Regions from separate parts of the Vibrio splendidus genome, predicted to be linked through region 1. Evidence: predicted binding sites of a transcription regulator. Region 1 holds the regulator's gene; the other holds the start of a gene.

The links. The regulator MetJ, encoded in region 1, represses methionine synthesis genes. The targets are predictions, from matches to a motif close to TTAGACNTNTANANGTCTAA.
Region 2: a site for MetJ is predicted at 8,569-8,588, ahead of metE (5-methyltetrahydropteroyltriglutamate--homocysteine S-methyltransferase). Genes of this name have one in related genera too.

The regions. Positions count from the first base shown of each region.
Region 1 is NZ_AP025508.1:3,581,658-3,596,716, forward strand. Features, by position in the region: gene ppc (phosphoenolpyruvate carboxylase) at 1-2,175, shown strand, start outside; gene OCU90_RS16120 (PadR family transcriptional regulator) at 2,549-3,088, shown strand; gene metF (methylenetetrahydrofolate reductase) at 3,204-4,103, opposite strand; gene OCU90_RS16130 (bifunctional aspartate kinase/homoserine dehydrogenase II) at 4,379-6,790, opposite strand; gene OCU90_RS16135 (O-succinylhomoserine (thiol)-lyase) at 6,793-7,974, opposite strand; gene metJ (met regulon transcriptional regulator MetJ) at 8,183-8,503, shown strand; gene OCU90_RS16145 (malic enzyme-like NAD(P)-binding protein) at 8,751-10,040, opposite strand; gene rpmE (50S ribosomal protein L31) at 10,373-10,591, opposite strand; gene priA (primosomal protein N') at 10,923-13,124, shown strand; gene cytR (DNA-binding transcriptional regulator CytR) at 13,365-14,369, shown strand; gene ftsN (cell division protein FtsN) at 14,492-15,031, shown strand.
Region 2 is NZ_AP025508.1:2,497,901-2,512,959, forward strand. Features, by position in the region: partial or broken gene OCU90_RS11140 (dicarboxylate/amino acid:cation symporter) at 1-57, shown strand, start outside; gene OCU90_RS11145 (ABC transporter substrate-binding protein) at 194-967, opposite strand; gene hisC (histidinol-phosphate transaminase) at 978-2,120, opposite strand; gene OCU90_RS11155 (LysR substrate-binding domain-containing protein) at 2,302-3,189, shown strand; gene OCU90_RS11160 (hypothetical protein) at 3,484-3,732, shown strand; gene OCU90_RS11165 (septation protein A) at 3,842-4,444, shown strand; gene yciA (acyl-CoA thioester hydrolase YciA) at 4,638-5,036, shown strand; gene OCU90_RS11175 (YciI family protein) at 5,230-5,526, shown strand; gene OCU90_RS11180 (GspS/AspS pilotin family protein) at 5,528-5,923, shown strand; gene metE (5-methyltetrahydropteroyltriglutamate--homocysteine S-methyltransferase) at 6,032-8,380, opposite strand; gene OCU90_RS11190 (LysR substrate-binding domain-containing protein) at 8,660-9,571, shown strand; gene OCU90_RS11195 (DUF4250 domain-containing protein) at 9,767-9,967, opposite strand; gene OCU90_RS11200 (hypothetical protein) at 10,089-10,769, opposite strand; gene OCU90_RS11205 (YgiQ family radical SAM protein) at 11,100-13,406, shown strand; gene OCU90_RS11210 (GtrA family protein) at 13,531-13,995, opposite strand; gene OCU90_RS11215 (ArnT family glycosyltransferase) at 13,982-15,059, opposite strand, start outside.

The DNA.
Region 1 (15,059 bases):
AAGATCAACGAGTGTCTGTCTAAATTGGAATTAAGCGACCTATCACACAAAGAGCGCGTGAAAACAGAACGTCGCCTAGAGCAGCTTATCGCTCAAGGTTGGCACTCTGATGTGATTCGTCAGCAACGCCCGACACCACTTGATGAAGCTAAGTGGGGCTTTGCGGTTGTAGAAAACTCTCTATGGGAAGCCGTGCCTGATTTCCTACGTGATATGGATGGCCGACTAAAAGGTTACCTTGGTGAAGGCCTACCAATCGATGCACGCCCAGTTCACTTCTCATCTTGGATGGGTGGCGACCGCGATGGTAACCCATTCGTAACGCACACCATCACCAAAGAAGTACTGCGCCTATCTCGCTGGAAAGCCGCTGATCTGTACCTAGGTGACGTGAACGAGCTGATTACCGAACTGTCGATGACGAAGTGTAATGATGCCGTTCGTGAATTGGCTGGCGATGAGCACGAAGCTTACCGTGCAATCCTTAAGAGCCTACGCACTCTGCTGAACAACACGCTAGAAGTGCTTGACGCAAAACTGCATGATGCTGAAGTACCGAAGAAAGAAACACTGCAGAACATCGACCAACTTTGGACACCACTTTACGCGTGTTACCAATCGCTGCACGAATGTGGCATGGGCGTAATCGCGGATGGTTCTCTGCTTGATACCCTACGTCGCCTAAAAGCATTCGGTGTGCATTTAGTTCGTCTCGATGTTCGTCAAGAAAGTACACGTCACTCAGATGTCCTATCTGAACTGACTCGCTACCTAGGCATTGGCGATTACGACCAGTGGAGCGAGCAAGACAAGATTGCTTTCTTAACCAATGAATTAAGCTCAAAACGCCCACTGCTACCACGCGACTGGGAGCCATCTGAACAAGTCAAAGAGGTTTTAGACACCTGTAAGGTCGTTGCTGCTCAACCTCGCGAAGCCTTTGGTGCTTACGTAATTTCTATGGCTCGTACAGCATCGGATGTGCTGGCTGTTCACTTGCTGCTGCAAGAATGTGGTTGCCCGTACCGCATGGACGTATGTCCATTGTTCGAAACGCTGGACGACTTGAACAACTCAGAAGCAGTAATGAAACAGCTAATGAGCATCGATTTGTACCGTGGCTTTATCCAGAACCACCAAATGGTGATGATCGGATATTCTGACTCAGCAAAAGATGCTGGCGTAATGTCTGCAGGGTGGGCGCAATACGACGCAATGGACAAGCTGGTTAAGGTTTGTGAAGAAGAAGGCATTGAACTGACTCTATTCCACGGTCGTGGTGGTACGGTTGGTCGTGGTGGTGCTCCAGCGCACGCTGCACTTCTTTCTCAGCCACCTAAGAGCTTGAAAGGCGGCTTACGTGTAACAGAGCAAGGCGAAATGATCCGCTTTAAACTTGGCTTGCCAGATGTTGCCGTAAACAGTTTCAACCTATACGCAAGTGCGATTCTAGAAGCAAACCTTCTGCCGCCACCTGAGCCAAAGCAAGAGTGGCGCGATCTAATGGAAGTGCTTTCTCAAGTTTCTTGTGAGGCTTACCGCAACGTGGTTCGTGGCGAAGAGAAATTTGTACCTTACTTCCGTCAAGCGACACCAGAGCTAGAGCTCGGCAAACTGCCACTCGGTTCTCGCCCAGCAAAACGTAACCCGAACGGTGGCGTAGAAAGCCTACGTGCGATTCCATGGATCTTCTCTTGGAGCCAAAACCGTTTGGTACTTCCAGCATGGTTAGGTGCAGGTGAAGCAATCCAATACTCCGTAGATCAAGGCCATCAAGCGCTACTTGAAGAGATGTGTCGCGAATGGCCATTCTTTTCTACTCGTCTAGGTATGCTGGAAATGGTGTACTCGAAGTGCAACATGGAAATTGCGAAGTACTACGACCAACGCCTTGTTGATAAAGAACTGCTGCCGTTAGGTGAGTTACTGCGTGAACAGCTGCAAAAAGACATCAAAGCGGTACTAAATGTAGAGAACAACGAGAACCTGATGCAGAGTGACCCTTGGGGACTTGAGTCAATTCGTCTACGTAACATCTATGTTGAGCCACTAAACATGCTTCAAGCGGAACTGCTTTACCGTACTCGTAAGTGTGAAACACCACCAGCAGAGCTAGAAGAAGCACTAATGGTGACGATTGCAGGTATTGCAGCAGGTATGCGAAATACTGGTTAATTAGTAATTCCTACTATAACTTAATCAGCATTTACATCTAAAAAAAGAACAAAAGGTCGCCATGTGCGGCCTTTTTATTTCACCAGATAACCACTAGTAAGTATTTTGTCAGTTTTTTGGGTTATTTTGTCCATGTATTCTACTTTATGCTTATTATTTAGATATACTACTGCTCCGCTGCGGAAACACTCCAAAAAAATAATCTGCAGCAACTTGACCTATAAACTGGTCAACCTAGGTGATAAACGGCTTTGTAAGGTGACATAACCAACCGCCGAGTTGGTGCTACTTAGACATAACCAATATAACGTGCCATTAGAAGCACACTTGTTGTCTAAGTATTTGTTTACTGTTTACCATTTGGATTTCAGACATGTCATTACCACACGTAATTCTAACCGTTTTAAGTACACGCGATGCTACTGGTTACGATATCACAAAAGAATTCTCTTCAAGCATTGGTTACTTCTGGAAAGCTAGCCACCAACAAGTTTACCGCGAGCTAAATAAAATGGCTCAGAACGACCAGGTAACTTGCGTGCTTGAGCCTCAAGAAGGCAAACCTGATCGTAAAGTTTACTCTATCACTGACGCAGGCCGTGGCGCGCTAGGTGAATGGTTTGAACAACCAACTGCACACCCAACCGTTCGTGACGAGTTCTCAGCTAAGCTAATGGCTTGTGCTGTACAACCTGCTGACGCTTACCGTGTACAACTTGCTGAGCTAGTTGAAGAGTCTCGCAAACTGGTCTCTCACTACAAAGAAATCGAAGCGGCTTACTACGCAACGCCATCTACACTAGACAAGCAAGCACGCCTAGAGCGTTTAACGCTTCGTCGTAACCTACTTATCCGTGAAGCATGGATTGTTTGGGCGGACGAAGTACTGCTTGAACTTGGTGCTCTTGCTTAAGTTAAGTTAGACGCTAGAAAAGCAAAAGGCTTGAACTCTTAGAGTCCAAGCCTTTTTTGTATCTATCGGATTTGAGATTTACAGCAAATAGCGCTTTAACAAGGCTGAAGCTTAATTACAGCGCAGCAACTTGTGGGCGAACACCTAGAGTATGGCAAAGTGCGTAGGTCATTTCTGCACGGTTTAGCGTGTAGAAGTGGAAGTCTTTCACACCTTCACGGCTCAGCGTACGAACCATATCGATCGCTTGGCTCGCACCGACTAACTGGCGAGTCGTTGGATCATCATCCAAGCCTTCGAATTGCTTCGCCATCCAGCCCGGTACTTTTACGTTATTCATCGCAGCGAAACGAGACGCTTGTTTGAAGTTAGAAACAGGTAAGATGCCTGGAACAATCTCAACATCAACACCAGCCGCCACACAACGGTCACGAAAACGTAGGTAGCTTTCTACATCGAAGAAGAACTGAGTGATGGCACGGTTAGCACCGGCATCCACTTTACGCTTTAGGTTAATTAGGTCAGATTGAGCGCTTTTTGCTTCAGGGTGAACCTCAGGGAATGCCGCTACTGAGATATCAAAATCGTGGCGAGATTTAAGTAGCTCGACTAGATCAGATGCGTACATCTCTGGCGCACCGCCGCCTGCTGGGATGTCACCACGCAACGCAACAATACTTTCAATACCATTTGCCCAGTAGTCGTCGGCAATTTGAATCAACTCTTCGCGGCTCGCATCAATACATGTGAGGTGTGGTGCTGCCACTAGGCCCGTTTGGTTCTTAATTTCTTTAATGATTGAGTGGGTACGGTCACGTTCACCCGAGTTTGCACCGTAAGTTACCGATACAAATTTTGGTTGAAGTGTTTTAAGACGGTGAACAGAGTTCCACAAGGTCTCTTCCATCTTCTCACTGCTTGGTGGAAAAAACTCAAATGACACATTGATGTTGTCAGAAAGTTCAGCGATATTCTGATTTAAAGCGTCGATATGACTAGCGTGTGTGTATCCCATCTTACTCTCCCTGTGGCAAAAGCAACCACTAAAACTCAAATCCTTAAACGACGTTTAGACGTCTATATGTCTGTAGAATGTATTGAATACGATTTAATGTCAACAGATCCATTATGAATTTTTCTCAAGTAGATCGTGAGTAAAACTCAAGTCGTTAGATGGGTCGCAAAGCAGAAATAATGTAGAAAAAAGGCTGACAAACACATCGTGCTTTCAGCCTTATTTATCTTAGTGAATAGTATGCTATTTAGACACTAAACCAACCGATCTGAAAATCAAAACAGGCTAGACATTCTGTTTAAGTCAGATTGAATTGCACCAGCAGTGACTTCACGCCCTGCACCTGGGCCGCGAATAACCAATGGATTATCTTTGTACCATTTGCTCTCAATCGCAAAGATATTATCGCAGGGCAGTAAGTTCGCCAAAGCGTGCTCTTTAGACAGTGCTTCAACGCCTACGGTTGCCTTACCGTTCTTCTCCAAACGCGCTACGTAACGTAGAACTTTCTGTTGAGAGTGCGCTTTTTCCAAACGCTCAGCCAACTCTTCGCTTAGAACAGAAGCTTTATCGAAGAAGTCATCCACTGATAGCTCTTGTAGCTCTGCAGGTACGAGCGATTCCACTTTGACGTTTTCAGGTTCGATATCCAAACCCGATTCACGCGCCAGAATCACCAGCTTACGCATGACATCTGAGCCATCAAGGTCAGCACGCGGATCCGGTTCCGTCAGGCCTTGTTGCCACGCTAAGTCGACTAACTCGCTGAACGGCACCGTGCCATCAAACTGTTGGAACAACCAAGATAAAGTGCCAGAGAAGATGCCTGATAACGCAATGATATCGTCACCGCTCTCACGCAGGTCTCGCACAGTGTGGTTGATAGGTAAACCAGCACCCACTGTCGCGTTGTACAGCCAGTGGCGGCTGATCTTAGCGAAAGCATCTTGTACCTGATGGTAATACTCGCTCGATGCAGATCCTGCCACCTTGTTAGCCGAGATCAGGTGGATACCTTGTTGTGCAATTTGTAGGTATTTTGCAGCAAGCACAGGGCTTGCAGTTACATCGAGTATTACCGCTTCATCGTAACCCTGAATAGAACCTAAACGCTCTAGCCAGTCGTTACCATTGTTGGCAATCGCTTCATCATCAAAACGTTTACCAACTGAAGTCGCATCAATGCCTTGATCGTCGAACCAATAGGTTTGGCTATCAACCACCGCAACCAATTCAAAGTTCATCCCACGACGCTTTTCAAGTTCCGCTTTTTGCTCGGAAAACAGGCTTAACCAACTTGAGCCAATGTTGCCCTTACCACACAAGGCAATCGCCACACGCTTCTGAGCTTGGAACAGTTGAGAGTGAATGCCTTTCACTAGGCTTGATGTTTCACTCTTACGAATCACAGCCACCAAGCTTAAGCCTGAGTTCGCTTCTGAGATAAACTCCACTGGCGAGCTCTTGAGCTGCTGGTAGAAGCCGTAGCAATGGTTCGGGTTCTTAGTCACACCCGCCCCCACTGCAGCAATCAGAGAAAAACCTTCTTTCAGTTTAATCTCAGCTTCAATCGCGTGATCTTGTAGATATTCTAATGCACCACCAGCGATCTCTTCCGTGTAAGCAAGGCGCAAGCAGTGTTGATCGGGTTCTAATTCATAAGCAAGCGGCTCTAATTGAGCACGCTTAAGCCCTTCAAGGACTTCACTCTCCAGACGGTCGAAATCATGGCCGTGACCAAAGGTCAGTTGCACGATAAGAACTTCATCCAAAGAGGTAATAATTTTTGCACCGCGCCCCGATGCCAGTACTCGCTCTATCTGTGTAGAGCCCGCCTCCGGCTGGTAGCTGCAGCGCAAGCTGAGATCCATAGCACTTTGAGCGACAGGCTGTAGCGTTCGGCTGTGTAGCACTGGAGCCGCAAGACGAGCTAATTCACTGGCTTCATCAAGGCGAAGCAGAGGTAATAAACACGCATCCGAAACCAAACGAGGGTCTGCGCTGTATACGCCCGCCACATCACTCCAGATTGTCACGCGTTCAACTTCAGCCAGAGCACCAATCACGGTTGCTGAGTAATCCGAACCGTTACGACCAAGCAGTACCGTTTCGCCTTCGCAGTTCTGAGCCATAAAGCCAGTAATTACTACGCGGCAATGTGCATGCTGCGCCAAGGCTTCTTTAATCAGAGGATAAGAGCGTGCGCGGTCAACTTCAGGTTGAGCACCCGCTTCTGCACGTAAAAAGGCACGCGCATCTTGAGCAACCGCTTGTAAGTCATGCTGGCACAACAACGTCGCCAACAAACGTGAAGACCAAACCTCACCATGACCCAGTACTTGTGCTTTTTGTGCTTCACTCAAGGGAGCCGTTAGCTCACCCAAAGCGGTGAATTCTTGTTGAATGGTTGCCGTTAGTTGCGAGGCAGCTTCACCTTCAAGCAGAGCCTCAATCAGTTCAAGTTGAAACTGACGAAGAGTTTGCAGGCATTCATGAGCAATACGACCATCTTTGTCGAGCGCTTCAACAAACTCAATTAAGCGGTTGGTTGTTTTGCCTGCGGCCGATACCACCACCAAGTCCGTCGCTGATGAATATTCTCTAAGAATGTTGACCACGCGTTGGTAACATTCAGGGTTCGCTAAACTGCTGCCACCAAATTTATGTAGCTGGCGAAAGGTTGCCATTATTAAGCCTCCCCTTCAGCAATAAAACGTTGTGTTTTTTCAAACGCTTGCTTGAGATCGTCGATTAGGTCTTCCGCGTCTTCAAGGCCAACAGAAAGGCGCAGTAATTGTTGAGAAACACCCGCTTCTGCCAATGCTTCTTCGCCCATCGCACGGTGAGTCATCGACGCAGGGTGACAAATCAGGCTTTCAACCCCACCCAGTGATTCAGCCAAAGAAAATAGCTCTAACTTATCTACAAAATATTTAAGTGCTTCAAAAGAGCCCGCAAACTCAAAGCTCAACATGGAACCAAAGCCCAACTGCTGTTTCTTCGCGATCTCGTGACCCGGGTGTTCAGGAAGGCTTGGGTGGTAAATAGTGCCCACCAGATCTTGTTGTTGCAGAGCCGTCAGAATTTCACGTGAACTCTCTTCGTGAACACGCATACGCGCACCTAGCGTACGAATACCACGTAGAGTCATGTAACTATCAAATGGTGTGCCGGTCGCACCAATACAGTTGCCCCACCATGCAAGCTCTTCAGCGTGCTCTTCAGTTTTCGTCACGACAACGCCACCAATAACATCTGAGTGTCCGTTGATGTATTTGGTGGTTGAGTGGATAACAAAATCAGCACCCAACTCTAAAGGCTTTTGGAACACAGGCGTCAAAAATGTGTTATCGACAGCAACCAGAGCACCAACCTCTTTCGCTTTACGGCAAGTCTCTGCAATATCAACCACACGAACCAACGGGTTCGATGGCGTTTCTATTAAGATCAACTTTGGCTTGAGCGCGATCGCCGCATCCAACGCTGCTTGATCCGATTGATCAACGAACAAAACTTTAAAGTCACCTTTTAATGAGCGGGTATTAAACAGGCGGTAAGTGCCGCCGTAGCAGTCGTGTGGTGCGATAATAAGATCATCACCGCCTAAGAAAGCGGATACCCACAAGTTAAGTGCCGAAGTGCCACAGTTAGTCACCACTGCACCTTTGCCAGACTCAAGCTCAAACAATGCCGTTTCTAATAAACCACGATTTGGGTTACCAGAACGGGTGTAATCGTACTTTGGCACTTCACCAAAAGCGGGAAACCCATAGTTAGTCGAAAGATAAATAGGTGGGACAACGGCATGGTGTTGCGTGTCTGACTCGATACCAGTACGTACTGCGATTGTTGCTGGCTTCCGGCTGCTCATAGGTGCTTCCTTACAAGTTTTGCGTCTGAGAATCACAGCGGCTTGTCGGCATTCTGCGGCTGTGTTAGATATATGTTATTCACTTTACTTTCATAAATGTGAGACGTCAACACTTCTGGACGTCTATATGTCTTTGCTTATGGCAGTAAATCCCGCTAAAATCACCACTATTAATTTATTCTAACAACTAAAGTGATGAAGGTACGCAATGGCCGACTGGAATGGTGAATACATAAGCCCATATGCTGAGCATGGAAAGAAAAGCGAACAAGTAAAAAAAATTACAGTTTCTATCCCTCTAAAAGTGTTAAAGGTTCTTACTGACGAGCGCACTCGCCGCCAGATTAATAACCTACGCCATGCAACAAACAGTGAGCTACTGTGCGAAGCCTTTCTACATGCGTACACAGGCCAACCACTGCCAACGGATGAAGATCTCCGTAAAGACCGTCCAGACGACATCCCGACTGAAGTGAAAAAGCTGATGACAGAGATGGGTATCGAATTCGAAGCGTTTGACGAAGAATAAAAACAACTCAGTCACTGCCTTCAATATTGATTCGCTATAACTGAACCTTATTTGTCACATCACCCACTACGTTATCGGTAGCTGCTCTGTGAATGATAGACATAAAAAAACCGACTCCTATGAGTCGGTTTTTTATTATTCTTTTTCGCTCAATAGAGCAACAGCTTTTAAGCTATTGAGCTATTGAGCTATTAAATTATTAAATTATTAAATTATTAAATTATTAAATTATTAAATTATTAAAGCATTAAGCCATATAGTTAGCAGGCATCTCAATACGAGCTACGCCAGATTCAACGGCCGCTACTGCAACCGCTTTTGCTACGCGAGGAAGTAGACGTGGATCCATTGGCTTAGGAATGATGTAGCCTTTACCAAACTCCAGTGCAGTCTCACCTGCAGCAGCGAGTACTTCAGCCGGAACTTCTTCTTTCGCTAGTTCACGAATCGCTTTAACCGCAGCCAGCTTCATCTCATCATTGATTTCGCTCGCACGCACATCAAGCGCACCACGGAAAATGAATGGGAAACAAAGTACGTTGTTTACTTGGTTCGGGTAATCGCTACGGCCTGTACCCATGATAAGGTCAGAACGAACTTCATGAGCAAGCTCTGGCTTGATCTCTGGATCTGGGTTTGAACATGCAAACACAACAGGCTTATCAGCCATCAGCGTGAGTGCTTTAGCTGGTAGCAGGTTAGGACCCGATACGCCCAAGAACAGGTCAGCGCCTTCAATAACATCTTCAAGCGTGCGCTTGTCCGTGTTATTTGCGAATAGCGCTTTGTATTCATTCAAGTCTTCACGACGAGTGTGGATTACACCTTTACGGTCAAGCATGTAGATCTTCTCACGCTGAGCGCCACACTTAATCAGCAGTTCCATACAAGCAACCGCCGCTGCGCCAGCACCCAAGCAAACGATCTTACACTCTTCAAGCTTCTTACCTTGAAGCTCAATCGCGTTCAGCATACCTGCAGCCGTTACAATCGCTGTACCGTGTTGGTCATCGTGGAAAACAGGGACATCACAACGCTCAATCAGGCGACGCTCAATCTCAAAACAGTCAGGTGCTTTGATGTCTTCTAGGTTAATACCACCGAATGTATCTGCGATATTCGCAACCGTATCAATGAACTCATCGATTGTGCGGTGTTTTACTTCAATATCGATAGAATCTAAACCAGCAAAACGCTTAAACAGTAGCGCTTTACCTTCCATAACAGGTTTAGAAGCAATAGGGCCAAGGTTACCTAGGCCAAGAATCGCTGTACCGTTAGAGATAACTGCAACCATGTTGCCTTTACCTGTGTACTTATAAACGTTATCAACGTTCTGTGCGATCTCGCGAACAGGCTCAGCCACGCCTGGGCTGTATGCAAGTGCTAGGTCTTCTGCAGAGTTTGCAGGCTTCGTCAGTTCTACGGCAATTTTGCCTGGAATTGGGAACTCATGGTAATCAAGAGCTTGCTGACGGAATTGTTCTTGAGGCGATAACGCTTGAGAGGATTGATCTTGGCGGCTGTCTTCAGACATAGGTGTAGGTTCCTAGGATATTATTATTTGGGGGATCTTGTTCATGTTAATAGATGTACTTCAAAGTTCCTAGGTGGTTAAAGCCTCTGTCTCATTAAAAAACGAGATTTCACTACTAATAAGACCAGTGAGCAGTTGAAATTACTGTCGCTTGTTGAACTTTCGAGCGGATTTCGAGAATGGAGTGTGGGGTGTAAGTTATGAAACAAAACTCAAGCGGGTTGCCTGTCGTTTTCGAGAAGTTGATGGCTGAATAAGATTCAGCGTTTTCTTAAATTTCAGGCAACAAAAAAGGACACCGAAGTGTCCTTTTTATGTCTAAATAGCGAGAATTACTTCTTGCTAGAAAGAGCACCGAAACGCTTGTTGAAGCGATCAACACGGCCGCCAGTATCTACGATACGTTGCTTACCAGTGTAGAATGGGTGACATTTGTCACATACGTCTAGGTGGATAGATTCTTTTGCAAGCGTTGAGTTGAACTCAAATGTGTTGCCGCAAGAACAAGTTGCAGAAACTGCTTTGTATTCTGGGTGGATACCAGTTTTCATGGGATAACCTCAAGTAGGCCGTGTCGCTATACGATTCTAAGCCGTACACCACACGTAGTTAAAAAATAAAATAAAGACACCGCTGCATCACTAAACTGCGATAAAGCCATACCTTTAAGGCGCAGTATAGTAATGAATCTATAAGGCAGGATCAACTGATTTGATACATTTTTCACCAATAGCCTCTTTATTTCCTTTGTCGGCCTGAGATTTCGGGCTCTCGTTATCTTCCTGCGTTAACTCGATACTCTCATCCAAACTGCTCCTCGAATTTAACGCCCTTATCCATTAGACTGTTCGCTCTCGTCAACTCAGATAAAGCTGTCCCTTTATGCGTCCAATGATTGCCCGCGTGGCACTGCCTGTTCCACTAGACAAGCAGTTCGATTACAAGATTCCTAACCACCTATTCCCGATTATTGGTGGACGAGTCTCTGTGCCTTTTGGACGACAAACCTTAACTGGTATTGTTACAGCTCTGGTTAACGAATCTGAATTCGATCTAGACAAGCTCAAGCCCATTAAAGCCTTATTAGACAACCAACCCGTTTGGCCAGAATCGGTCTACTCACTCTTGGTATGGTGCAGCCAGTTCTATCAGTATCCACTGGGTGAAACCTTGGCTAATGCTCTACCAAGCGCTTTACGAAAAGGCAAAGCTGCCGACTTCGCAACGCTTGTCGAGTGGCAATTGACCCCATCAGGCAGAGATCAACTGATGCAAGGCTTTGGTCGTGCGGTTAAGCAAGCCAAAGTGATGCACATGCTTGAGCACGGCCCTGTTCCTCATCAAGAATTCATTAATGAAGAAGTCGGGAGCGCGGTGCTTAAGACTTTGGAAGAGAAAGGTTGGATTGAGTCGGTAGAAAAAAAACCGAAGCGCAAGCCATGGCCAGTTGAACTTGAAAACGAACAAGACAAGCCGAAGCTCAATGCTGAACAAGCGATCGCGATTGCGACAGTAAATAGCCAAACCGATTTTAGTTGCTTCTTGCTCGAGGGGGTTACCGGCTCAGGTAAGACCGAAGTCTACCTGAATATGATCAAGCCGATTCTCGAGCAAGGTAAACAAGCGTTAGTCTTGGTACCGGAAATAGGCCTCACTCCACAAACGATTAATCGCTTTAAGCGTCGTTTTAATGTGCCTGTTGAGGTGATTCACTCTGGATTAAACGATTCTGAACGACTGAATGCTTGGTTATCAGCGCGAGACAAAATAGCGGGCATTGTGATTGGTACGCGCTCGGCTCTGTTCACCCCCTTCGCTGATCTGGGAATTATCATTGTCGATGAAGAGCACGACGCCTCTTATAAGCAGCAAGATAGCCTACGCTACCACGCTCGTGATGTAGCCATCATGCGTGCTCATAAAGCGCAGATCCCGGTTGTGTTAGGCTCGGCGACTCCGGCCTTTGAAACGCTGCACAACGCTCAGATCGGTAAATACAGTTATCTCACCCTTACTTCACGTGCGGGTGTCGCGCTGCCGACCACCAATAAAGTGTTGGATGTGAAAGGTGAATATCTAGAAAGTGGCTTGTCTGCTTCTTTGATTGCTGAAATGCAAAGACACCTCAAAGCAGGCAACCAAGTGATGTTGTTTCTCAACCGTCGTGGGTTCTCTCCCGCACTGATGTGTCACGATTGTGGTTGGACTGCAGAATGTAAGCGTTGTGATGCCTACTACACCTATCACCAGTACAGTAATGAAATGCGCTGCCACCACTGTGGTTCTCAGCAGCATATCGTACACAATTGCCAAGGTTGTGGTTCAGCGAACTTAGTGACGGTGGGTGTTGGTACCGAACAGCTAGAGGCTCAACTTGGTCAGCTATTCCCTGAATACAAAACCATTCGTATTGACCGAGACAGCACCCGCCGCAAAGGCAGCTTAGAAAGCGCGCTCGAGTCGATTCGTAAAGGTGAATACCAAATTCTTATCGGCACACAGATGCTTGCTAAGGGTCACCACTTTCCTGACGTGACACTTGTGGCGTTATTGGATGTTGACGCCTCTTTATATAGTAGTGACTTCCGCGCCTCTGAACGGTTGGCTCAACTGTTTACTCAAGTCGCCGGTCGAGCAGGCCGTGCCAGTAAGCCGGGTGAGGTTATCTTACAAACTCACCATCCAGAACATGGCTTGTTACAAGCGTTGCTGCACAAAGACTATAACCACTTTGCCCAAACCGCATTGGCCGAGCGTAAACAAGCGATGCTGCCACCTTATACCTTTATGACTCTGTTTAGAGCGGAAGCCAATGACACACGTTTGGTGGAAGAGTTCTTGCGTCAAGTTCGTCATACATTAGAATCGCACCCCTTGTTTGACCAATATTGCATGGTTCTAGGCCCCACCCCAGCGCCACTGGCCAAGCGAGCGGGTAAATCACGCTGGCAGTTGATTCTACAAACTCAGACTCGTTCGTTAATGCAGAAGTTATTAATGAGTGCGAAGCCGGCAATTAATATGTTACCTGCTGCGAAAAAAGTCCGTTGGTCACTCGATATTGAGCCGCAAGATTTGAGCTAAACCTACTTGGGTTAAAACTAATGATAAGTTTGTTCACAAATATTTCATATTTCTCGTGAGCAACCTCACACTAGTCATGTGATTTTTGTTAATCTAGCCGTAACTTTACACGGATGAAACGAATAAAATATTGCAATAAAAAAAGTGTTAGCAACACTTTCATAATATCTATCCGATTGTATTAATTATTCACGCCTTAAATACTTAGGCGACAAAGGAACTTAAAAGAGGGTTTAATTTATGGCGACAATGAAGGATGTTGCCCAGCTAGCAGGCGTCTCAACGGCAACGGTATCACGTGCATTGATGAACCCTGAAAAAGTCTCGGTTTCGACTCGTAAACGAGTTGAGACAGCAGTACTTGAAGCTGGATACTCACCCAATACATTAGCTAGAAATTTACGTCGCAACGAATCAAAAACCATCATCACTATCGTTCCTGATATCTGTGACCCTTACTTCGCCGAAATCATTCGTGGTATCGAAGATGCCGCTGTAGAGAATGACTACCTCGTTCTACTGGGTGACAGTGGTCAACAAAAGAAGCGTGAGTCTTCATTTGTTAACTTGGTCTTCACAAAACAAGCAGACGGTATGCTACTGCTTGGCACTGATCATCCGTTTGATGTCAGTAAGCCTGAGCAAAAGAATTTACCGCCAATGGTTATGGCGTGTGAATTCGCACCTGAGCTTGAACTGCCAACGGTTCACATCGACAACCTAACCTCTGCATTTGAAGCCGTGAATTACCTCGCTCAGTTAGGTCATAAGCGCATCGCTCAGATCTCTGGACCAACGACTGCAACCCTGTGTAAGTTCCGTCAACAAGGCTACCAACAAGCATTGCGCCGCGCTGGAGTATCAATGAACCCAGCTTACAGCACTGTGGGCGATTTCACCTTTGAAGCGGGTGCGCAAGCGGTTCGTCAATTACTAGCACTTCCTGAACAACCTACAGCGATCTTCTGTCATAACGATGCGATGGCGATTGGTGCGATTCAAGAAACGAAGAAGCTAGGTTTACGCGTTCCTCAAGACCTATCGATTGTTGGCTTCGATGACATCCAATTCGCTCAATACTGCGATCCACCGCTAACCACTATTTCTCAGCCTCGCTATGAGATTGGACGCCAAGCGATGTTGATGATGCTTGATCTATTGAAGGGCAACGATGTGCAAGCAGGTTCGCGTCTGCTTGAAGCTAAATTAGTCGTTAGAGGCAGCACCGCACCACCTCGAATGTAACCCTCAGAAATACCCTTATAAATCTGCGGCACATTTTGATGTGCCGCTTCCATTTCTGCACTATTATCCTCGCGCAATCTGGATTACCATGAGGACAGAATCAGCAACTATTGAATTGTCTTGTGGCTAATAGAGATTATGTAAAGCGCGGTCGTGGCACGAAAAAACCGACCAAGAAACAAGCCCCTCGCCGTAAACCTTGGCGCAGTGGTCTTTTGGCGATCCTCCTTGCCGGTGGTTTTGGTTATGGACTTTACTTATTGAGTAATGATCCTGAGCCGCCAGCACCAACACCTGTGGCTACCAAACCAAAACCTAAGCCAAAACCAGCGAAAGTGATTCCACCGCCTCCTGAAGAGAAGTGGGACTACGTTGAAACGCTGCCAAGCCGCGAGATTGAAGTTAAAGCCAAAGAGCAAGAGATCTCTAAGATCCCTTACGTGATGCAGTGTGGCGCTTACAAAACGTCAGCACAGGCAGAAACGCGCAAGTTAGATATTGCGTTCCAAGGTATCTCGAGTGAAATCCGTAAAAAAGACGGCAGTAGCTGGTACCGTGTGGTTTTAGGGCCATACAAGTTGAAGCGTGACGCCGAGCGCGATCGTCATAAGCTGCAACGGGCGAAAATCGAACCTTGCGCTATTTGGAAAGACACCGATTAGATTTAGCGATAGTCGCAGTCTTAATCTT
Region 2 (15,059 bases), 1.1 Mb from region 1:
GATTCTCTAATCGAAGACGAAGAACAAGAAGCTGAGCTACAAAAGCAACAAGCGTAAAGACTAAACGCTAAGTTGATGGTTGATTATTGATTATTGATTGAATTGATACCGCTGACATAAACGAAAAAATCCGAGAGCTTCACAGCCCTCGGATTTTTGTTTTTGGTGTTCTAGTTTTTAGGCGTTAGACGAATTACAAATCAGCGCCATAAATATCAAACGTGAAGTACTTAGCAGCGATCTTGTCGTAAGTACCGTTCGCTCTGATCTCTTCAATCGCGGCATTGAATTGTTTCGCCAGTTTTGAATCCTGCTTTCTTAGTGCTAACGCCGTACCTTCGCCAATGTAGGCTTTGTCGGTTACTGCTTTACCTTTAAATTCAAAGCCCTCACCTTCTTTTTTATCTAAGAAAGCTAATGACAGTTGATCTGAGTTGCCGAAGGTTAGATCTAGACGACCGTTTTGCAGATCCAGATAAACTTCATCTTGGCCGGTATAACGCTTAATGTTTGCCACATCGCCAAACTTGTCGGTTACGTAGCGATCGTGAATCGTACCTTGCTGAACACCGATGGTTTTACCTGCTAAGCCTGCCTCATCGACGCTGAATTCCGCGCTTTTAGCAGCAACAAACACGGCTGGTGTTTGGTAGTACTTATCGGTGAACAAAATCTTACGCTTACGCTCTTCGGTAATACGCATTGAAGCCATGATCACATCTGACTTTCTTGCCAACAAACTTGGAATTAACGAGTCCCAACTTTGTGAAACCCAAGTACAATCGAGTTTGGCTTGCTCACACAAGGCATCAGCTATCTCAATATCAAACCCGACAGGCACACCGTCACTGTTTTTATAGTTGAATGGCGGATACGTAAAGTCCGACGCCAAACGGATTTCTTTCGCCTGTACCGTTGTACCAAGTAAAGCGGCCGCACAAGCGAGTCCTAGTATTATCTTTTTCATCATTGCCATCCTAGATATGATCTTTATCGAGTTGAGATTGAGTTTCTTTATGTTGAGATTGTTGAATTTGTTTGCCTTGTTGATTCTTTTCTAATTCGGTTTGGTAACGTGTTAGTGACGTTATCACTTCTAACATGCTCTCTTGGCTACCAATACTGATTCGAACACAGTTACGCAAAGCAGGTTCATGGTTTTGATTCCTTGTCACAATGCCATCCTTCGCCAATACACTGAACACTTGATGCCCAGGTTTTTGACGCAGCAAAATAAAGTTAGTCGATGAAGGGTAAACAGACTCGATGAAATCAAACTGCGTTAACTCACAAGCAAACCAATTACGTAGTTCGACCAGCTTTTGTGTGGCGTCTTGCATCACTGAGACTCGCTCATCAGACAATGCGTCTAACACGATTTTCGATGAGCAATCCGGCATCGGATAAGGTGGAATCAGCTTCGCGACATACTGCATCACATTTTGACTCGCTAAGATAAAGCCACAACGAACCGCAGCCAGTCCAAACGCCTTAGACAAGGTGCGAATCACTACCAAATGCGGATAACGCTCAATAAGGCTCACCGCTGACGTTTGTGGTTCAAACTCGATATACGCTTCATCGACTACCACTAGAGATTTTCCAATCGTACCTTCCAGTACCTGAATCAAATCCGATTTGGGAATCACATTGCCCGTTGGGTTATTTGGTGAGCAAAGAAACACGATATTAGCCAACTTCGCTTTGTTCACGATATCAGCGACATCAAGACTGAAATCTTCCTGCAACGGAGAGTCCAAGGTATCGCTCGCCAATGCATCGGCGCAAAACTCATACATTGCATACGTTGGTGAACAAATAAGTATATTGTCACTCGCTGGCTTACAGAATGTTCTGATCAGCAAATCAATCGCTTCATCTGCACCACGAACGGCAACCGTTGCAGCATCAGTTCCGCAATACGCTTGATAAGCCTTAGCAATATCTTGCGGTAAAAAATCTGGGTATCTATTGTGGCTTGCTTCTCCTGGAAACAGCGAGCTTTCCAATTCATTGGCGTTTAGCCAGACTCGTCCATCACCACCAATTCTTCTTGCCGATTGGTAAGGTATTAATTTTTTTACAGCCTGAGGTACTAAACTATCAATAAAAGATGTCAAGAAGCTATCCCTTTCACAAAATCACAATGTCTTCACCACTGCCTTCATATTCAAAAAATGTGACTTATACACATATTGAATCACAAATGATGATTAAGTATTTACATTCAAACAGAACACTATTGATAAATGAATCGAAATAATCACATAATAGCCATGATAAAAAATCATAGGTAAAGATATGAATCGCACACTTCCTTCAACTAAAACCTTGCTCGCGTTCTTGTCGACGGCAAGGCATCTCAACTTTACGCGCGCGGCACATGAGCTCAATGTTACGCAAGGTGCAGTGAGTCGTCAGGTATTGTCGTTTGAAGAAAGTCTTGGCTGTGATCTCTTCTATCGACATGCTCGAGGATTGTCTTTAACGCCGAAAGGAGAAGAACTGGTTCCGCTGATACAAGGAACGATTCATCAACTGCAATCGGCTCTCAATCAAGTGGCAAGTTCTCCCTCTAAGATCAAGCTCAACGCCCCCAGCTGTATTACCTCTTGGCTGCTACCCAAGTTGATGTCTTTTCAGCAAGCCTACCCTGAAATTGATGTCGAGCTCACGTCGACCATCAAGCACGTTTTTGAACCAAGCTTTGACCCGTTTGACGCCGTAATCACCTATGGAAAGAAGCCAAACCAACAATCGATTGTGAGCCAGTTATTGTTCAACGAGCAGCTGGCTCCGGTCTGCCAGGCGCAAAGCATTACGCAGGGCCATCTTGTAAGTAGCGCTTCTACTATCATCAAGCCACACAAGCTCGCTCAATACACTTGGCTACACGCCAACAATGAGCAGAGTGATTGGCGACTTTGGTTAGAGCACATAGGAAGTCATGACCTTTCAAGTAAGAACAACCAACAATTCGCGACACTTGATCAAGCGATGAACGCAGCCATTCAAGGGTTTGGCATCGCCATAGGCGATATCACGCTGGCTAAGCAAGATATTGATTTGGGCAGGTTGGTGAAAGTGAGTGAAGGCAGTGTCTTTTCTGGAAATGGTTACTTCTTGCTGCAGCCTAAAAACCGCCAAAACCCTTCCCTGTCAACTTTAGTCGATTGGCTAGTCGGTTAGAGGTTAGCGGCTATCAAATTGCCAATTGAGAAACATTAAAGCTTCAGTCGTTCGTCATAATGAGAATTTTACCATTCTCAAAATAAAACTATTTTGCGCAAACTACGTATTGGTTTTTAGAGAATAGAACGTACATTCCTTTAACTAGTTGAAAAGAAAATTAATTCAACTTTTTATCTCAGAAACTCTATTCCAACGGACAAAATGGCATTCGAATTGCTTTGTCATAGATAACCCAACCAATATACAGCAGGTTGCAAAGATATAACTGCAGCTTGTCACGGAGGATAGGCTATGACCTTACAAAGACATACATACTACGGCTTAATTCACCATGGAATTAAAACCTTATTAATCGATAGAATTGGCCACTTCACTGAGCGTGAGTACCACGAGTACCTTGACCTAACGACAGGTAAATCGACGTGTTTTGCGATGAGTGAGCAAGAGCTTGAAAACACCTTAGACAGTTTGAAGAGTGAGGGCTATCTTGAAGACATCAAGAAATTGATCCCTCGCTACCAAACATCGTCCATGCGGTAACAGGAGTTCCACACCATTAGTTTTGCAGCCAATTGTCTCGGGCTATTTAGCATCGAGGCAATTTTGGTTAGACTGTCTGCAACTCAACTAACTGGATACTCAGTGCCACATGAAGCAAATCCTTGATTTCATTCCTCTCATTATATTCTTTGCGCTGTATAAGATGTACGACATCTACACCGCTACAGGCGCATTGATTGTTGCTTCCGCAGTACAAATCGTTTTGACGTATATTATCTACAAGAAAGTAGAGAAAATGCAGATCATCACATTCTTGATGGTTGCCGTATTTGGCGGCATGACCATCTTTTTGCATGATGACAACTTCATAAAATGGAAAGTAACCATCGTTTATGCGCTGTTTGCGATCGGCCTGACTGTCAGTCACCTAATGGGCAAATCAGCGATTAAAGGCATGCTAGGTAAAGAGATCTCTCTTCCTGAAGCGGTATGGGGCAAGATCAACTGGGCTTGGACTCTGTTCTTCACATTGTGTGCGATCCTCAATGTTTACGTTGCTTTCAACCTACCATTGGATGTGTGGGTCAACTTTAAAGTATTTGGCTTACTGATCGCTACTTTTGCATTTACCTTGCTAACGGGTGTTTATATCTATAAGCATTTACCAAAAGACCAGCTTCAGTCAAAAGAGCAAGCTCCAGAAAACGATAAGCAACAAGAGCTCTCAGATAAAAATACCGACGAGAAATAACCCTTAGGGATGAGTCCGCATCCCCTTTTTGATACAATTATTATCAATATGCGATTTAACAGTGGCCAATGATACTCGTGATCATTGGCCACTGGTTGTTTGTGTTCGGTGAATGCGTTAAAAACGACCACCGCGAGTCCCGCAAACACATCTATTTTAATTTAAAACAATCAATACCATTAAGAGTACAACAATGACTATTCAATCAACTTTGAACCCGATTGGTTCTTTACTTCTTCGCACCTTGGCGATGCCTTCTGATACCAATGCAGCAGGCCAGATTTTCGGTGGTTGGATAATGTCTCAACTGGATCTGGCTGGCGGAATATTGGCTAAAGAGATCTCAAACGGAAAAATAGTCACCGTGTCAGTATCAAGCATCGAATTCAAACAGCCAGTATCGGTTGGCGATGTAGTCTGTGTTTATGGCGACTGCACCAAGATTGGCCGCAGCTCGATGAATATCGACCTAGAGGTATGGGTTAAGCCGGTACTTGATCACGGCATCGGCGATCGTTACAAGGTATGTGGCGCGACATTCAACTACGTTGCTGTAGACGAAAGCGGTAAACCTCGCCCAATCAACAAATAGTCCTTCGACGACCTTATCTCTCTAAAAGGTCTTTAGTCATTTCGATTAAAAATGCTAAAGACCTTCTCACTCTGCCGCACCATTTCACAATTTCTTATCATTAGCTCTTCCAATACCCATTAGTTCGCGTAAATTAGCCAGATAAATAATTTAATCGCTCTAATTCAGTGAAGTAACATAAGGATATCTCAACATGTGGTACGTGATTTTTTCTCAAGACGTCGAAAACTCATTAGAAAAACGCCTAAGTGTTCGCCCACAACATCTAGAACGCCTACAAACACTTCACGATGAAGGTCGACTTCTAACAGCAGGCCCAATGCCAGCTATCGATTCAGATAACCCTGGTGAAGCGGGTTTCACAGGTTCTACTGTAATTGCTGAGTTCAATTCTTTAGAAGACGCACAAGCATGGGCTGACGCAGACCCGTACATTGATGCTGGTGTCTACCAAAATGTCATCGTAAAACCATTCAAGAAAGTATTTTAACGTGAAAAAATGGATTATTGGCTCACTGGCTTTAGCTCTGCTTACAGGCTGTGCTTCAAGTGAGCAAGACCAACAAAGACAGCTTGAAATGATGGCACAACACCGTGCTGGCGTTTTATCTGCTGGCCTGCCGATTGAGTATGGCCCACTTTCAGTTATGCGTGTATTGGCAAAAAACACCGTTATCGAGATCATGATGATCTACAACCAAGACGCTAAAGGTGCTAAGCCTTTGAACCAAGTTGTAGACATGAGTGTGAATAGCTACTGCACTAACTCTGAAGTCAGAGCAAACCTCGATATGGGTTTGGCTTACAACATCAAGATTCGCAACACTCGCGGACAACTGATCGTTGAGAAGCTGATCAGTAAAGATACGTGTCAAAGTAGCAGCTAGTTTCTAGCTCGAGATTCGAACAAGTATAAAACCAGAAGGCCTCGCAAATGCGAGGCCTTTGTTGTGGTTCATCGTGGATTAACGGATCAATCAAAATCTTAGACTGAATTATGCCTCAGCTGATTCCCACTCTTTACGCAGTGTCTTAGTCGCCGACACAAGGTTTGTCAGTGCGGCTTCTGTTTCTGCCCAGTTACGCGTCTTCAATCCACAATCTGGGTTCGCCCACAAACGTTCTGCTGGGATTCTTTCTGCCGCTTTCTTAAGTAAATCCACAATCCACTCCTCTGAAGGAATGTTTGGCGAGTGAATGTCATAAACACCCGGTCCAATCGCATTCGGGTAGTTAAACTCTTCAAACGCTTTCAGTAGCTCCATGTTCGAGCGAGAAGTCTCAATGGTAATCACATCGGCATCTAGCGCGGCTACTGAATCAATGATCTCGTTGAACTCGCTGTAACACATATGGGTATGGATCTGAGTTTCTGGTTTAGCACTCGCCGCTGAGATCTTAAAGGCATCGACCGCCCACTCTAGGTATTCTGCGTGGTCGCGCTTTTTCAGTGGTAAACCTTCGCGAATAGCAGGCTCATCAATTTGAATAATGTTAATGCCTGCGTCTTGTAAATCAGACACTTCATCTCGCAGAGCAAACGCCAGTTGATTGGTGATTTCTTTGCGTGAGATGTCTTCACGTGGGAATGTCCAACATAGAATAGTGACGGGTCCTGTCAGCATGCCTTTCATCTGCTTTGAAGTCAGAGATTGAGCATAGGTCGACCATTCTACCGTCATTGGTTTTTCACGCTCGATATCCGCGACCACAATCGCTGGCTTCACGCAGCGAGAGCCATAGCTTTGTACCCAACCAAACTTGGTGGTTTGGAAGCCGGCTAGGTTTTCTGCAAAGTATTCCACCATGTCATTACGCTCGGCTTCACCATGCACAAGCACATCCAAATCAAGTGCTTCTTGACGTTTGACCGCATCCGCGATGTGACCTTTTAGTGCGGTGGTGTATTCCGCTTCACTCAATTGACCAGTGCGGTAGGCGCTACGTTGAACGCGAATCTCACCGGTTTGTGGGAAAGAGCCAATCGTTGTTGTTGGTAACAACGGTAAGCCGAGAACTTCAGACTGATGCGCCGCTCGTTCAGCATAAGGTGCACTTCGCTCAGCTAACGCTTTAGTGATGGTATTGAGGCGAGCTTGTACCTGAGGTTTGTTTACATGAGTCGCGCTCTTACGAGCAACGATAGGTTGGCTGTACGTCTCACACGCTAAAATGGCATTATGATCGCCATCTAACGCGGCCCCCAATAAGCTCACCTCCGTGACTTTCTGTTTCGCGAAGGCAAACCAACTCTTCACTTCTTCGCTGAGCGAGTCTTCTAACTCCAAATCCACCGGGCTGTGCAGCAGTGAACTTGAACTTGCCACCCACAGTTTGTCTCCTAACTTCTCTTTCACTGGCTGTAGCAGCTCTAGCTGCGTGGCCAAATCAGCACGCCATACATTGCGACCGTTAATCGCCCCTGCAGAAAGCACCCAATCTTCCGGTAACTTGCTTACCACTTCATTAAGTTGCTGCGGTGCTGCAGCCAAGTCGATGTGTAAACCGTTGACGGGAAGTTCTACGATTTTATCTAACGTGTCAGTCACCGAATCAAAGTAAGTGGTAAGCAGCAGTTTTACATCGCCTTGAATCACTTGATAAGCCAACTTGAATGAATCAGCCCACTTAGTCTCAAGTTCCAGAGATAGAATGGGCTCATCGATTTGCACCCACTCAACGCCCAACTTGGCGAGTTTTGCCAAAATCGCTTGGTAAGCAGTAAGCAAACGTGGAAGCAAGGTTAAGCGGTCAAAGCCCTCTTCCACTTCTTTGCCTAAGTACAGATATGACAGTGGGCCGAGAAGTACAGGCTTAACTTTGTGTCCTGCTTTTATCGCTTCATTCACTTCATCGAACAGTTGTGGCCAGCTCACCTCAAACGAATCGTCTTTGCTGAATTCAGGAACAATGTAGTGGTAATTGGTGTTGAACCATTTCGTCATGTCGGAAGCAGCCGAACTGTCTTTAGTGCCATCATTAGACGTATGCGTACCACCGCAGCAAGTAGACTGAACTTGAGACTGACCGCGACCTACACGGAACAAGGTATCCAGATCTGGGAAGACTTTTTCATCTTCTGATCCACCAGCATGACGTTTTGGCACATGACCTAGAAGTAGAGTCGTTGTTAGAACATGATCGTACCATGCGAAGTCACCCGCAGTTGCAAAGCTTAGATTCGCGTCAGCTTGTACATTCCAGTTACGATTTCTTAATTCGCTGCCGAGTTGCTTGAGCTCAGATTGATCGATTTCACCGCGCCAGTATTTCTCGAGCGTGAATTTGAGTTCTCTTTTTTCGCCGATACGTGGGTAGCCAAGAATATGCGTTGTTGTTGTCATGAGTCTGTTCCTTATTCGATAATTTTAATTTCCGGTCAGACTGCCTTTGATGATTTCACTTTCCCACAAAGGCGTCTGGATGGCTAAACTATCGCCCTAATCCGATCTATGGACAACGTCCAAATATTCATCTTGTTTATTAATAATATTCATCTTGAATCATCCAAAGATGAACAGCTTAAATCCATCTGGACATCTAGACGTTTACAAAAGATCAAAAACACCGTAGGGTGATTATTAAGAAATATTGAATTGGCTTAGGGAATATGAGGAATACTCATGATAGAGCTTAAACACCTTCGAACATTGACCACCTTGAGAGACAGCGGATCGTTAACAGCAACTGCGACCTCTCTTCACCTGACTCAGTCGGCGCTTTCTCATCAATTAAAAGACCTTGAAGCGCGTATTGGCGGTCAGCTTTTCCTACGAAAAACTAGGCCAGTGAAATTCACCTCTGAGGGTGAGATCTTGCTTAAGCTCGCGGATGAGATACAGCCAAAGATTGCTAAAGCAGAGAATGAGTTGGCGAGCCTAAAAGAGGATGTGAATGGTCGATTGCACATGGCGATCGAGTGTCACTCATGCTTCCAATGGCTAATGCCCGCTTTGAAGGAATACCAAGTTGCTTGGCCAAGCGTGACGCTAGATTTCTCGTCAGGGTTCGGGTTTGAGCCTCTACCGGCATTGATGGCTGGAGAACTCGATTTGGTGATCACCTCTGATATTCAACCGCGTTCGGAAGTCCATTACGAACCGCTTTTTGATTTCGAGATGCGCTTGATCACCGCGATCAACTCTCCTTTGGCCGAAAAGCCGAGTATTGAACCGCAAGATCTTAGTGATATTACGATGCTCTCTTATCCGGTTCAAAAGCAGCGTCTCGACGTAGTAAAACACTTTTTGCAACCTGCAGGCGTTGAACCAAAGAAATGGAAACAGGCAGACAACACATTAATGTTGGTACAAATGGTATCAGCAGGCTTAGGTGTCGCAGCATTACCAAACTGGGCAATCAGTGAATTTTCAAGGCAAGGACTCATTGCCAGCAAACCATTAGGCAAAGGGCTTTCAAGAAGGTTGTTCGCAGCGGTAAGAAACTCAGAAAAAGACAAACGTTACCTACAAGCTTTCTTTAGCACGGCAAGACAGCAAAGTAAGAGTCACCTAGATGGCATTGAGGTCGTTTAAGAGACTCGTTGTTGGGTTAGTTTATGCCTGCGTTGAACCTGATAGGCATGCGCCAGAAACAAAAAAGTCACAGATTATCTGTGACTTTCTTCTTTTAGCTTTAGTACCGACGATGGCGGTACTTGTTCATTCACGATAACTGGCTCACAATCGATAGCTGACTCACAAACGACAGAACATGCGCCAGTTTGCTGCTTATCTTGGATAAGACTTAAACTGGTTAGTTAATGGATCGTATTGATAGCCAAGCATATCAAGCTTACCTACAACACTTTCTATATCCATTTCATACATACTGATCAGCTCTTCAAAGCTATCGCATTCTAAGCGAAGTTTTTCATTCACGATTCCCAGCAAAATAATGCTATCGAAACCTTTGACGTTGCTTAAATCCATCCCGTACTCCTAACGAACACACCGACTAGATTTAAGTTTAGAACGCTTACCAACACCACGCTAAAAAACAGATCACACTTTTTCGATTCAACACCGAAAGGCGTGTGAGATCAGTAACCGCCTACATCGCCCAAACTGGCGTTAAACCAACGGCCGCCACCAATAACATCAACAATGAAATAGTCAGCTGAAGCTTTTCAGGGGTTTTAACGAACAATAGATGCCAACACCACACTACGATAGCTGAGATTAGCAAAGCAAAGCTAAACAGTAGGGTTGAAATCATTGGCTCTAATTGAGCTTCAGACAGAGAATAAACATTTACGACCGTCGCCAAAACCACCAGCATGCCGGTTAATACGCCCACAACAGGCAGAACACGGTGAAATGCTTGTAAGCGTGTTCTCGCAATCGTCAGCAGTAAATGACCAAATGCAGCCCCCAACAGTGCTATTAGCAGTAAAGTAGTAATAATACCGACGGTGGTTGCTTGCTCAGTCGCTTGAATAGCAACGTATGAAAGCGCCAAACCACACGCAAGGTACATCACCCAAATAGGACCAGAATCACGTGTCTTCTTGGTTTGAACTTGAGAATAGAAATAAAAGATCGCGAACACGACAAGAAACGCTTCAATTCTTAATGAAGCAACAGCAAGCCAAAGCACGCCAATCGCAGGTAACATCTTGTGAATACGGCCACGTTGTCCCGGGCAAATATCCCCTTTTACCAAGATGAGGGTTAAGATCAGTTGGGCTCCTAATAGCATCGGAGCAAATTGTACTAATAATGATTCGACCATTGTGGATCTACTTCTTCAGACTTATTTTCGCGAATAATATCAAAAACTGCTGCGAACACTAATCAAAATCACAAATTAGCGACGTTATTCAAGGCTTCAACTATGCTGTTGTATGGTTCTTTTGTCAGCATTATCTGCAAAATGGCGAAAGACATCAGAACTAACAGGGGCATGTTCTACTGGCTAGTCTAGGCTCATGCCGCTATAATTCCCGCCTCAAAAATCAGAGGTTGAAATATGTACAGCGATATCACTCCTATTCATGAACACAAAAAATACTGGGCCGAGTGCTACGGAACAGCACCCTTTTTGCCTACCAGTAGAAAGGAGATGGATGCTCTTGGATGGGATAGCTGTGACATTATTATTGTAACTGGTGACGCTTATGTCGATCACCCGAGCTTTGGTATGGCTATCATTGGCCGCTTGCTTGAAGCTCAAGGTTTCCGCGTGGGCATCATTGCCCAACCAAAGTGGGACAGTAAAGATGCCTTTATGGAACTGGGTCGACCTAACCTATTCTTCGGCATCACAGCGGGTAACATGGATTCCATGATCAACCGCTACACCTCTGATCGCAAACTTCGTCACGACGATGCTTACACACCAAACAATGAAGGTGGCAAGCGTCCTGACCGTGCAACTCTGATTTATTCTCAACGTTGTCGTGAAGCCTACAAAGGCACGCCAATCGTTCTTGGTGGTATTGAAGCAAGCTTACGTCGCGTTGCGCACTACGACTACTGGTCTGATAAAGTTCGTCGCTCTGTATTGTTTGATGCAAAAGCAGACATTCTTCTTTTCGGTAACGCTGAGCGTGCACTGGTTGAAGTGGCACACCGCATTGCCGATGGCGAAGACATGTCTACGCTGACCAATATCCGCGGTACTGCTATCAACCTGCCTGCAGCGCCTGAAGGTTACAAAATTATCGATTCTTCTCGTATCGAAAAACCGAACAAAGCCTACGTTCCGGTTAACCCGTACGAAGTAGAAACACAATGTGATACCAAGAAAGATGAAAAAGAAGAAGTAAAGGCGCAGCCAATTACTATTCGTCCTTCTCGTCACGATGCAAAAACAACCGCGGTTCGTATCCCTGGTTTCGAAAAGCTCAATAACGACCGTATTCTTTACGCTCATGCTAGCCGTATTCTGCACCTAGAGACTAACCCGTATTCAGGTCGTGCTCTTATTCAACGCCACGGTGACCGCGAGCTATGGGTAAACCAAGCGCCAATTCCTCTTGCAACTGAAGAGATGGATTACGTGTTTGGCCTTGCTTACAAGCGTGTTCCTCACCCTATGTATGGCAAAGCGAAAATTCCTGCATACGACATGATCAAGACCTCGGTTAACATCATGCGTGGTTGTTTTGGTGGTTGTTCTTTCTGTTCAATCACAGAGCACGAAGGTCGTATCATCCAGAACCGTTCGAAAGAATCGATCTTGGATGAAATCGAAGACATTAAAGATAAAGTCCCTGGCTTTACCGGTACCATTTCTGACTTGGGTGGCCCAACGGCGAACATGTATCGTCTAGGTTGTTCTGATCCTAAAGCTGAAATTAACTGTCGTCGCCCATCATGTGTGTTCCCTAAAATCTGTGAAAAACTGAACACAGACCACCAGCACACCATTGATCTTTACCGCTCAGCGAGAAAGGTTCCGGGCATCAAGAAAGTAATGATCGCATCAGGCGTTCGTTATGACCTTGCGATTGAGTCTCCAGAATACGTACGTGAGCTTGTGACTCACCACGTTGGTGGTTACTTGAAGATTGCTCCAGAGCACACTGAAAAAGGCCCTCTGGATCTGATGATGAAACCGGGCATGGGCACTTACGATCGTTTCAAAGAGATGTTCGAGAAGTACAGCGCTGAAGCGGGCAAGAAACAGTATCTAATTCCTTACTTCATCTCTGCTCACCCGGGCACGGAAGATGAAGACATGCTTAACCTTGCGTTGTGGCTGAAAAAGCACAACTACGAGTGTGACCAAGTACAGAACTTCTACCCATCGCCAATGTGTAATGCGACGTCGATGTACTACTCAGAGACTAACCCTCTGAAGCGCGTGAAATACAAAAAACGTGAAGATGTTCCAGTGCCTAAAGGCGATCGTCAACGTCGTCTGCATAAAGCATTGCTTCGTTATCACGATCCTGAAAACTGGAAGATCATCCGTGAAGCACTGATCAGCATGGGCAAAAAGCACCTAATTGGTGACAAAGCGAACTGCTTAGTGCCTGAAGAAGACTTTGAGGCTCAGACACCGGCACAGCGTCGTAAGTCTGGTCGTCACGGCTCGCAACGTTTTGCAACTAAGCACAGTAAAGCTCAACCGGGTCTTGGCGGCGAAAGCCCACGTAACCATTCTAAGCCTGGTGGCAATAAGCCTAAACCGGGTGGTAAGAAGCCAACAGGTAGCCAAAGCAACGGCAATCAGGGCAACGGGAAGCAGAACGGTAATGGTAATAAACCAGCGACTGGCTTCATCAAAAAAGCCCCTGCTAGTCAGCAATCTCAAGGCAATGGCGGCGGAAATGGCAAGCCAAACCGCAACAAAGCGGGCAATGGTCAAGGTGGTAAACCAGCAAGTAACGGAAAGAATCGCCAGCGCGCAACACAGCGTTAATATCGCGAGCCGATTTACTTCACTATCGTAAAAATACAAAGCGCAGCTATTTAGCTGCGCTTTTTTGTGTCTGTTACCGATGACTAACTGAAGGTTTTACTTGGCTAATTGATTGTAAGGGAGCTTAACGGGTGAAGACCCAATACTGACTAAACAAATAGTTAGTGACCATGCCCACCAAGATACCAACGGCCATGGCAATAAATACAGCCCCAGTAAATGCAGGAAGCAATTCAGTCATCAGCTTAAAGCACAGCAAATTAGGTATCGCCGATATCGATGCGGAAAACATGAACTTTTGCCACTGAATCAACTTCTCTGACCAACTACCTTGCCCTTTGAAGTCAAAAGTTAGCACTCGATTACCAAACCACGTTGTCGTTGCGGCTGCAATGAAAGATCCTATCCTTGCACTCATCAAAGGCAGCCCAACGGCATAATGCAGTAACGCAAACACTAAGCAATCAACAGCAAACCCACCAACACCAACCACAGCAAATCGAACCACCTTGTGGTGGGACTGTAACCTCTGACTGTGCGTTTGAAGCTTGTTGTTGAACATTCGTAACCCCGAGTTAACGCTGAACATCGCTGCCACTTTGAATATGACTCAACGATAGATTTGGCTTGATGCTTGAGCTATGACAGCTGAATAAAGCACGCTTTATTTTCACCGTTGGCTCTAGAATACACGTTAATGCGTTCTCTTTAATCTTGGTTTCCACTTCAGATCTTTTACCAATCAGATAGAACTTATCAATGCCATCTATCTGCTCGATATCGAGAAGTCTTTTCGCTTGACCATGACTGTAAAATTGCCCAGAGAATGGTCGTTTACCCACGTAAAAGCTTGGCGCAGAATCCGTAATCTGTTCGAAAATAATACGGTCACTTTTCTCGTTCGCCTTTCCGAGATTCAGGTAGACCATCGCGATCATTAGCAACACAGGTAGAACCAAAGCCACGCTCGAGAACCACTTCTTATCTTTTTCCACTACGAGTATAGCAATCAACAAGCCAAGGGCTGGAATACCTGGTAGGACGTAAGCTGGGAGAATATTGCCCGCCATAGTGAAAAGAATCAGAGGTGAAATCAACCAACAGACAAGAAATGAAAACAAGCCGCGATTTTCAATATTAATTTCTGCAATTTTCTTACGTCGAGCAAATGCCAATATAGGTAATACAATCGACCACGGCGCAGCCGCTTGAAGCCAAAACAGCCAGATCATGCCTCTTGCTTGGTCATGGGCAGAACCGTATAAATCGCCCTCCCAGCCACTCACAACAAAACGCTTAAAGTGCTCGCCAACAATAAAATAATCAATAAAGCCCGGTGTTGCCATTTCAGCCATGATGTACCAAGGCAAAGCAATCGCTAGCATCACACCCAAGCCAGACAACAATGGAAAGCGTTGCCAAAGCACTTTGAAAGCGCCAAAGAAGCCATGTTGTAATACTAACCAAGGAAAAACTGCGATACCCATGATCACAATCGCTACTGGCCCTTTTGCAAGCAAGCCTAGTGCTAAGCCAATGAAACCAACATAACCCCAAGATCGATTAGTCTTCACACTGCCTTCACCTTTCCAACCTTCTCCTCCTAGCCAACACAAGTAGAAGCCTAACATGGCAATGGTCATCGATAAGGTT